3 regions of the Mesorhizobium sp. M0663 genome follow, and region 2 is predicted to be linked to each of the others. Evidence: riboswitches for the same ligand, from Rfam matches in the RefSeq annotation. Region 2 holds a riboswitch; each other region holds the start of a gene.
The links. Region 2 has a riboswitch for cobalamin ahead of NKI54_RS34945 (CbtB domain-containing protein). Riboswitches for the same ligand answer to the same signal wherever they lie in the genome.

Region 1: it holds a riboswitch for cobalamin, as region 2 does, so the genes downstream of both, metE (5-methyltetrahydropteroyltriglutamate--homocysteine S-methyltransferase) here and NKI54_RS34945 (CbtB domain-containing protein) in region 2, are expected to answer to the same signal.
Region 3: it holds a riboswitch for cobalamin, as region 2 does, so the genes downstream of both, NKI54_RS22790 (ABC transporter ATP-binding protein) here and NKI54_RS34945 (CbtB domain-containing protein) in region 2, are expected to answer to the same signal.

Annotation. Positions count from the first base shown of each region.
Region 1 is NZ_JAMYPX010000072.1:1,856-5,124, reverse strand. It holds gene NKI54_RS35915 (helix-turn-helix transcriptional regulator) at 1-534, shown strand, start outside; gene NKI54_RS35910 (hypothetical protein) at 852-1,106, opposite strand; cobalamin riboswitch at 1,662-1,862, shown strand; gene metE (5-methyltetrahydropteroyltriglutamate--homocysteine S-methyltransferase) at 1,958-3,269, shown strand, end outside.
Region 2 is NZ_JAMYPX010000057.1:17,530-20,798, reverse strand. It holds gene cobU (bifunctional adenosylcobinamide kinase/adenosylcobinamide-phosphate guanylyltransferase) at 1-413, opposite strand, end outside; gene NKI54_RS34950 (CbtA family protein) at 406-1,188, opposite strand; gene NKI54_RS34945 (CbtB domain-containing protein) at 1,204-1,383, opposite strand; cobalamin riboswitch at 1,420-1,616, opposite strand; gene NKI54_RS34940 (aromatic ring-hydroxylating oxygenase subunit alpha) at 1,758-2,951, shown strand; gene NKI54_RS34935 (heparan-alpha-glucosaminide N-acetyltransferase) at 3,170-3,269, shown strand, end outside.
Region 3 is NZ_JAMYPX010000015.1:3,073-6,341, forward strand. It holds gene NKI54_RS22780 (LysR substrate-binding domain-containing protein) at 109-1,017, shown strand; partial or broken gene NKI54_RS22785 (AraC family transcriptional regulator) at 1,097-1,214, opposite strand; cobalamin riboswitch at 1,350-1,553, shown strand; gene NKI54_RS22790 (ABC transporter ATP-binding protein) at 1,646-2,464, shown strand; gene NKI54_RS22795 (ABC transporter substrate-binding protein) at 2,461-3,269, shown strand, end outside.

The DNA of each region.
Region 1 (3,269 bases), on a different contig from region 2:
GCGCGTGAATCGATTTTACGTCAGTTGAAGGAACTTCATAATCTGCGCAGAAATAACACAAGCAGGCCATGGCTGTATTGTTGGAGCCTTGACAACAAAATACTCTTGATAAATCCGCAATATGTCCGCACCATTGAGCTTATCGGTGACGATGTAGAGGAGATGCCAGAGTATTATCATCCAGAAATCTATCGGGCTTTGGATGACTGGGATAAGGGTGAGGTTTCAGGAAAGCTGAAGAAAGAATGCGATGCCATCATCGCAGAGATGGGTGATCAGGAAGCCGTGCGCATGGCCTCCTATGTTCGCGTCACATATGACGACGGAGAAGATGAGTGGAACTTCTTGGATGAAGAAACCGCTACGACTTTCTTCGGATTGGAAGCTGCGACCTTTGACGTTCCCCAGTGTAGTTTCGCCGAAGTGGAGGAAGAAGGCTACTACCGAGCGCGATACGCCAACCTTGATCGCGTCGCGGTGATGGAGGTTCCAAGCGACCGTTATCACAGATTGACCGCGCCCGAGGAAGCTTAGAACCATCCACGAAGGGCGCATGTTACATCTCGACCTTGCGTGGTGCGTTTTCAGTACGAGATGACGTTAAGCGTAGGTAGTGGCAGGTAAGAGTGCTCGACCAGAAGCTCAACTGCCTCCTCAATATCGCTGCCGATGTGCCGCAGGACACGTCCACGGGAGCGTGGATAGGCGTGAAGTTCCTGCACTCCACGGTCCGCTCTCCCATCGCCGGTGTGCGCCCGACGCCATCTTGTGGACGAGCTTGGCCGCCTGCACCCGGTTGTATTCCGGCTTGCGGTCCGCCTGGGCGGTCCGCCGCGATGGCTATCTCCATGTCAATCGGCGCCGAACTTTGACTGCCCGCTGCTTTTGATGAATTTGGCGAGGTCCCGCGCATAATCACTCTTGGTCTTCTCCTTGAGGCCCTGTGTCGCGAACTTGTGGTCCAGCAGGGCAAACAGGTCCAAGTCCCCTTCCGCCTGTGGCGCTGGCTTGCCCTCACCGCCCTCGGCTTCCCAATTGGGGACCGCTTCTGCGTGCTGCACCGTGGCGATTGTCCGCCCAAGACGCATCACAAGATCGAACGCCAAACCGTGCGCGTGCACGACGATTTGCCGCTCAGGCCTCATTTGGACAGGATTTGAGCTAGCCCGGTGGTTTGAGCCGGGTTACCTTGAGCCGGTGGGCTGCGAACAAGCAGTTCGAGACATTGGCCTCGATCACTTCGCAACACGCCGCTGCGCCTGGCCTCGGTGTGCTCCCCCCGAAATCGTTGTGTCATATCACCGAGGGCATCACGGCCAACAGCTTCCACATGGGCAACAGCCTCGCCATTGAGCCGAATATGGTCGCGAGCAGATCACCAACGAAGCGGTCGGAACCTCGGAGCCGAAGTTCGACGCCGAGGTGGTTCGCGTGATGCGCTAAGCAGCACCACGGCGCTTGCCGGTATGTTTGCTGCCGGCAGCCGACGAACTCCTATCCTCCTGGACAAGGGCGCCGTGCGTCATTGCTTTGATTTACCGGCCGCTCAAGGCTTCCACAGTTTTCGCTTTCGAGGCGACCTTTGGAACATGCCAGCGGAAATTTAACATAACGACATAAACATTTCTTTATGCGGCGTTGACAATGAAGCGAACTGCTGTAATTGTCTCCCGCGTCGTGGTTCTCCGTACGGCGCTGCCGCAGCGGAGCTAAGAGGGAAGCCGGTGCGATGCCGGCGCTGCCCCCGCAACTGTTAGCGGCGAGCCAACCCCACTCATGTCACTGAGGCGAATAGCCTTGGGAAGACGGGTAGAGGCTATGACCCCGCGAGCCAGGAGACCTGCCACGGCGAATTACGTCCACGGGCGGGGTGTCTCGGTGGCCGCTGCAGCCTAGCGTTCGTGCCGGCCTGCTAGCGCCTTCCTTGTCACCGACGCCCCAACCATCGGGGTCTGGCATGACTATCTCTCAGCAAATTCCTGTAGCAACGCTCGGCGTGCCCCGCTTCGGTCGTCGGCGAGAACTGAAATTCGCGCTTGAAAGCTACTGGTCCGGAAAATCGTCCGCTGCCGACCTTCTCACGACCGCGAAGGCGCTCCGTGCCGCTAGCTGGGAGGAGCAGCACGATCGCGGCGTGTCGAAAATCCCGTCGAACGACTTCTCGCTCTACGACCATGTGCTCGACACCGCAGCCATGGTCGGCGCCGTTCCATCCCGTTACGGCTGGAATAGCGGCGAGGTTCCACTTGACATCTACTTCGCAATGGCGCGGGGCAACCAGGGTCAGACGGAGGATTGTCGACACGCTGGTCACCAGCAGGCGGCTCATCGGTCTGATGTAACCGCGATGGAAATGACCAAGTGGTTTGACACCAACTATCACTACATTGTGCCGGAACTCAACGATGATCAGACGTTCGCCCTCTCGTCGACGAAACCGGTCGATTACTTCATCGAGGCTAAAGCTCTCGGCGTTCACACACGCCCAGTCATCCTTGGACCGATCACCTTCCTCAAGCTGGCGAAATCGCCTGCCGAAGGATTCGATCCCATCGCGCTCCTGCCGCGGCTGCTGCCCGTCTACGAGCAACTCCTGCAGAGGCTGAAGCTGTCTGGAGCCGACTGGGTGCAGATCGATGAGCCAGCGCTTGTCCTCGATCTGAACCCGAACGAACGAGCTGCGTTCGAATTCGCCTATGGCCAGCTGTCGAAAGCCGCGCCCGAGCTGAAGATCATGCTGGCTACCTATTTCGGGCCGCTGGGAGACAATCTCGAAACCGCGGTTTCTCTGCCCCTGGCCGGGCTGCATATTGATCTCGTGCGCGCTCCCGAGCAGCTGGAAACGGTGGGTCGGCTCGCACCGAAGGATCTGGTGCTCTCGCTTGGCTTGATCGATGGCCGCAACGTCTGGCGTGCGAACCTGCCCGCCATTCTCGACCGCATCAAACCGATCGTCGCCGGCTGGCCCTTGGACCGCGTCGAGATCGCGCCTTCTTGCTCGATGCTGCATGTGCCGATCGACCTCCGCATGGAGACGGAACTCGACGCGGACATCAGGTCGTGGCTCGCCTTCGCGGCCCAGAAGACCGACGAGTTGGTGTTGCTTGCCCGGGCCCTGTCCCAAGGCAGGGATGCGGTGGCAGGCGCGTTGAAAGCGTCTGCCGAGGCTGCCGCCACTCGCGTGACATCCACGAAGATCCATGACCCGCTGGTTGAGGGGCGGATCGCCAGCATTGACGACAGCATGAAGCGACGAGAGAGCGCTTTTG
Region 2 (3,269 bases):
GCATTGTCCGGCACGATGCCCTGGCCGACCTCGTTGGACACCACGAACCACGGCCCACGCGGCCGCGACAGCACATCGGCCAGCCTCCGGCATTCGGCCTCGACATCATGGTCGGCCAGCATATGGTTGGTCAGCCACAGCGTCAGGCAGTCGATCAGCACCGGCTGGCCGTCAGGCAGCGCTCCGATCGCGCCGGCAAGGTCGAGCGGCGCATCGATGGTCGTCCAGCCGGCGCCGCGGCGCGAGCGGTGCAGCGCGGTGCGCTGGCGCATCTCGTCGTCATAGGCTTGCGCCGTGGCGATATAGCTCCAAGGCGGCGGGCCGACCGTCACCAGGCTCTCGGCATGCGCGCTCATGGCCGAGCGCGCACCGCCGATGACCAGGGTCAGTGCCCCGGCAGCGCGGTCAGGCAAAGCTGTCGCGCAGGCTGGTCGCCGTGCCCGTGAAGCGTCCGCGCACCACGCCGACGACCGCGCCGAGCACCAGCCAGAACACCAGATTGGTCAGCGTCACCGCCACCACGAACTGGTGGTGCAGGCCTTCCGGGATCGCCGTCTCGAAGCTATCGGGCTGCGGCGCGCCGACGATATGCGGCGCAACGATCAACGCCACGGCAAGAGCCACCAGCGGCAGCGATCTGCGGAAGACGATAAGGCCGAGACCGGCCGCTGTCGCCACCACTGTTGCCCACCACCATATCTGGCGTTGGACAAGGTCGGCCGCCGGCATCGCCGGCAGTTCCGGCGGCAGGCCGAGGCCCGGCGCCAGCGTGAATGCGGCAAAGCCGGCCAGCCCCCAGAACAGGCCCTGGCGCCAATTGCCGATGCCGCCGGCGAATTCCGAAACCGCAACCAGGACCAGCGCAAAGCCGATGCCGGTGACGATATTGGCAACGACGCTGAAGCCGAAGCGTTCGAAACCGTCCGCCGGCGCCCAGCCTTCGTCTTCCGCCGGAGCCATTGCTTCAGCCGGTGCCGACGCGGCGCTGCTCATAGCCGTCATGCCCGCGGCGTTTTCGGCCGGTGTCGCAGGTGCCGCGGCATGGTCATGGCCCCCGCCGGCCTGTTCGTAGACTTCCGCCTTTAGGATGAGCGGCACCGTGGCATAGGCTTGCATGCAGGCGAGAGCCACGCCGGCCACAAGCCCTGCGATCGCCGCGATGAACACGACGTTGCGAAACAGTGTCATGATGTCAGCCCCTTGTCAGTGGCAGGGAAAGCCCATCGAATGGCGATAGTCGTGGGCGGCATTGTGGACCGCATCGATATGCGAGAAGCCGACAAAGCCCATGACGAAAATGCCGAGGAATGCAGCAAGCGCCAGCTGCATGAGACGCGACTGCGAGGAGGCGGAAGCGCCGAGCGAGACGGAAGCGGTATTCATGTCTTGTCCTTTCGCCCTCCACCCGAGGGCATAGAAGTCAGTTTCCTGTCGCCGGCAGGTCTCCTGGCTCGCGGATCAGCGCCCTTCCCCACCTTCCCGAAGGCGAACCTTCAGTGGCATATGGAGAGGACTACCGCACACAGTTGCGGGGGCAGCCACGGCATTGGGCAAACAACTTGCCCTCACCGCATTCCCTCTTGGTTCCAAACGGAACCGACGACATCAGTGACTATAGGCAGAATCGCCGCGCCCGGCAAACCAAATTCCGCCGGATCGTGTGGCGAATGCGCCGCCTCGCCAAGCCCGGTCGGCCGGCGCCGCGATTGACAATTTTCGCAGCCGGGTGTCGGCTGGCGGATGGGGAGGAAGCCGGCATGCAACCCAGCCCGAATGAGCGCGGTCCCTACAACGGCCTGACGCGGGCCGAGCCGACGCTGCCGTCATCAGCCTATTGGGACATCGCGGCCTATCAGCGCGATCTCGAGGCCATCTGGTATCGCAACTGGCTGCTCGTCTGCCGCGAGGCCGACCTTGCCCAGCCGCTGGCTTTCAGGACGTTCCGCATAGGCACGCAGGAGGTCGTCGTGCTGCGCGACGAGACCGGCGAGTTGCGCGCCTTCCACAACACCTGCCGGCATCGCGGCTCGCAGCTTTGCCAGCAGAGCGAAGGACGGCTGAAGGCGCGGCTCATCACCTGCCCATACCATGCCTGGTCCTATTCGCTGCACGGCGATCTGGTGCGCGTGCCGTCGAAATCGCTGCCGGACGGCTTCGACAAGGCCGATCATCCGCTCTACCGGGTCGCGCTTTCGGTGTGGCGCGGTTTCGTCTTCGTCAATCTGGCGGAAGACGCTGCCGGCTCGGCTGAAACATCCTTCGATCCGGCATCCGGCAACCTCGCCAACTGGCCGTTGGAAACGCTGCTGAGCGGCCATGTGCTGCGCAAGGTGATAAACTGCAACTGGAAGGTATTTTGGGAAAATTTCAACGAGTGCCTGCACTGCCCCGGCGTCCACAAGGACCTGTCGCGGCTGGTGCCGATCTATGGCCGCGGCCTGATGGGCCGGCACGACGACCCCGAATGGGCGCGCCACGCCGACAATGACGCGCCGGAATTTGCCGGCGGCTTGCGGGCCGGGGCCGAAACTTGGTCGCGCGACGGGCGCGTCCACGGCTCGGTCTTTTCCGGCCTGACGCCGGGCGAGCGTGCCGCCGGGCAGACCTATGCCACCAGCATGCCGTCGATGTTCGTCGTCGGCCATGTCGACTATGTCAGGACCGTGCGGCTGGTGCCGCTTGGCCCGGAGCAGACCGAACTTACCGCCGAATGGCTTTTTTCGCCCGAAGCGCTCGCCGAACCGGCCGCGGATATCGACAACATCGTCGCCTTCGGTACCCAGGTGCTGGAGGAGGATGCTGATATCTGCGAGGTCAACCAGATGGGCCTGCGCTCGATGCGCCACAAGGCCGGCGTACTGATGCCCGAGGAATACGACTTGCACCGCTTCCACAACTGGGTGCGCGAGCGCCATGCGGCGCTCGAACATCAAAGCGATTTGGGCAGATAGCGCCAGGTGACGAAGCCGCAGGCCGCCGCCAGCAGCCCGAGCGTTGCGAAAACCGCGCCCAGGCCGAAGAACGCCTGCACGCCGGCCAAAGGCTTTCCGGCTCTGGCCTAAAGCAGCTCTGATGCCGACCGGTACCAACGCGACGCAAGGCCCTGCTTCTTTTGACGGTGGCAACCGTGATAGTCGTCTTGCCGGGGCTGAACCAAGACAGCGAGACCATGAGCATCGACACGCCGAGCGCAGCCGTTCAGGATCAACCGAAGTCGAAGCGCATCGCCGCTATCGACATTGCACGCGGCATCGCTTTGCTTGCCATGG
Region 3 (3,269 bases), on a different contig from region 2:
GACAGGCCGCTGTCGTTCACCGGATCACAATGATCTCATGCGGCGCCATTCGCTGCAAAATCGAATATCTCAGTCGCTGGATGAGCTAAATTCATCTAAACTGCCTGGATGAGAAAACTTCCGCCGCTCGGGTCGCTTCGCGCCTTCGAAGCCGCTGCCAGGCTGATGAGCTTCAGGAAGGCCGCGACGGAACTCGGCGTGACGCCAACGGCCATCAGCCACCAGATTCGATTGCTGGAGGAGGTCTGTGGGCAACTGCTGTTCCGGCGGCGCCCACGACCGCTCGTGCTCACAGGCGTGGGCGAACGGCTATTCCCGGTAATTTGCAGCGGCTTCGACGCTTTCGCTGCGGCAATAGCATCAGCCTCGGCCGGAGTTGGCCAACGCCCGTTGCGCGTGACGAGCCCAAATGCATTTGCCAGCCGATGGCTGGTTCCGCGCCTGTCGAAGTGGCGCGAACAGCATCCGAACATTCCACTGGAGATCATCGGGACAGACGCCGTTCTGGACCTGCGAGCCGGTGACGCCGACGTCGCGATCCGCTATGCGCGCAGGATGCCGCGGGATGTTCCCGCGCAGGAAATTTTTCGGGACGCATTCTTTCCGGTATGCAGCCCGGAGTTGTTCGCAGGAGGCGACCGACAGATCGAGCGCGCCGCCGATCTGCTGCAATACCCGCTCATCCATTTCAATTGGACGAACCGCGACCCGGAAGCGCCGACTTGGCAACGATGGCTGGCGATCGCACGCTCGATCGATCCCAGCATCCCCAATGCCAACCAGGCATGGGACCTAAGCTTCCGCGAAGAGCTGCACGCGATTGACGCGGTAGCGGCAGGCCAAGGTATCGCTATCTGCAGCGATGTGGTCGTCAGTGGCGAACTCGAGGCTGGCAGGCTAGTCAAGGCACATGATCTCTGTCTGCCAGGCTATGGCTTTTACCTTGCCTGCGTAGCCAATCACCCCCGACAAGCGCATATCGAAGCGTTTTCCGCCTGGATGAGATCGATAGTCTGAGCATCTGAACGCCGATCTTCTGCATGCTCGTCACAAGCGGTAGCAGCGCTTCCTGCGCTTCGGGGTCGCCTGCCGCGCCTCACACTTTGACCGGTATCCAAATTTCCAGCCTTGCCGCTACAGGGATCGAATTCCGGCGCATCGGCGACCTCGCGCCCAGATGCCGGCAGCCATTTGTCCCAAATCGTGTTGGGGGTTGACAGAAGCAGACAACGTCCTCTAGGTACGTAATGTTATTACATTACGAGGTATGCATGACTCCTTCTGACAAGACCCTTGCTCCAGCGGCTGTCCGAACTCCGAAAATTTATTGCGCTGTGAGTGGCGGAAAATTAGGGTGGCTGAGTGATGGTCCCCGAGTCGAAAGGCAAGGGGTGAAAAGGGAACACGGTGAGGTCTTCGGATCGAGGCCGTGGCTGCCCCCGCAACTGTAAGCGGTTAGCAAGATCCGAAGTGCCACTGGCCGGCAAGGCTGGGAAGGCAGGATGGCGCAAAGACCCGCGAGCCAGGAGACCTGCCATCAGCATGAGTTGACCGGACGGGGTGTGCCGGGAGGAGACGTGGACATCGGTCTTGTCGGCCGGTCCGTCCAGCTTCCTTCCGTCGCCATTGAGAAAGTGACGGTAAGTTGGACGCCTCCCAGCCTCTTCTTGAAGCGCGCGAACTGAGTGCGACGGCAAATGGCCAGCGCCTGGTCAGTGCGGTGAGCCTTTCGCTAGCGGCGGGCGACCGCCTCGCCATCATCGGCCCTAACGGCGCCGGCAAGACGACGCTGCTGCGCATGCTCTGCGGTACGCTGCGGCCAAGCGCAGGAGACGTGAGATTCTCCGGACGCCGGCTGGAGAGATTTTCGGCCGCCGAGCGGGCGCTGCACATGGCGGTCGTCGGCCAGACCGATCAGCCCGACCCGCGGCTTGCCGTGATCGACTATGTCGAGCTTGGGCGCGTCCCCCATGCGGGCTTGCGACGAAGGAGCGAGCAACGCGACATCGTCATCGAAGCGCTTCGCAGAACCGGCCTGATGCCGCTGCTCGGCCGCACAATCGGCTCGCTATCCGGTGGCGAGCGGCAACGCGCCCAGCTGGCGCGCGCCATCGCCCAGGAGCCCAAAATCCTGTTCCTCGATGAACCGACCAATCATCTCGATCCGCGCGCCCGCAGCGACCTTCTCGAACTCGTATCGCAGTTTGGCATGACCGTGGTGGCGGTGCTTCATGATCTGTCGCTGGTCACGCCATTTGCCACCAGGGTCGCGGTGATGAACGAGGCCCGCCTGCAGGCACTCGCCGGTCCGCACGAGGCGCTGACCAAGCAATTGATCCGCGAGACTTTCGGCGTCGACATGCTTCGGCTGCGCCATCCCACCGAGGACCGCGAACTTACGATCTTCGACGTTCCTAACCGTGCCTCTTCCCATCCTGATCTGACCAAGGAGCAACATTCGTGAAACGCCTCGTATTGTCTTTTGCCCCCCTACTGCTTGCCCAGGCCGCCTTCGCTTTTCCCGTGACCGTTGACAGCTGCGGCACGCCGCTGACGTTCGAAGCCGCGCCGAAGCGCGCCGTTATCCAAGATCTGAACATGGCGGAGATGGCCTTCGCGCTGGGGCTGCAACCGTCGATCGTCGGCCTGACGGGCATCACCGGATGGTACAAGGTCGGTCCGGAATTCAAGGCTGAGCAGGGCGCGATCCCGGAACTCGCGCCGAAATACCCGACGCTCGAAAACCTCGTCGCCGTCGAGCCCGATTTCTTCTTCGCCGGCTGGTATTACGGCATGAAACCAGGTGGCGAGGTGACGCCCGATACGCTGGCGCCGTACGGCATCAAGACGCTTGTGCTGACGGAAAGCTGCGTCCATCTCGACAAGAACCGCCCCGCGGCCTCGATGGACCTGCTCTATGGTGATGTCGAAAAGCTGGGCAAGATTTTTGGCAAGGAGGCCCAGGCGGGAAAGCTTGTGTCGGACTGGAAGGCACAACTTGCCGATATCACGGCAAAGATCGGCGACCGCAAGGGAACGCGCGTGTTTCTTTACGACTCCGGCGAAGACAAACCTTTCACATCAGGCAAGTTCGCGATCCCCAGCGCCATGATCGCTGCTGCCGGCGGCGACAACATCATGGCCGACATGGCGACGAGTTGGGGCAATACGGATTGGGAGACGGTGGCGGCCCGCAATCCGCAATTCCTTATCCTGCTCGACTACCAGGACGGCGGCGGCTACAGGAAACTGCTCGATTTCCTCAAAGC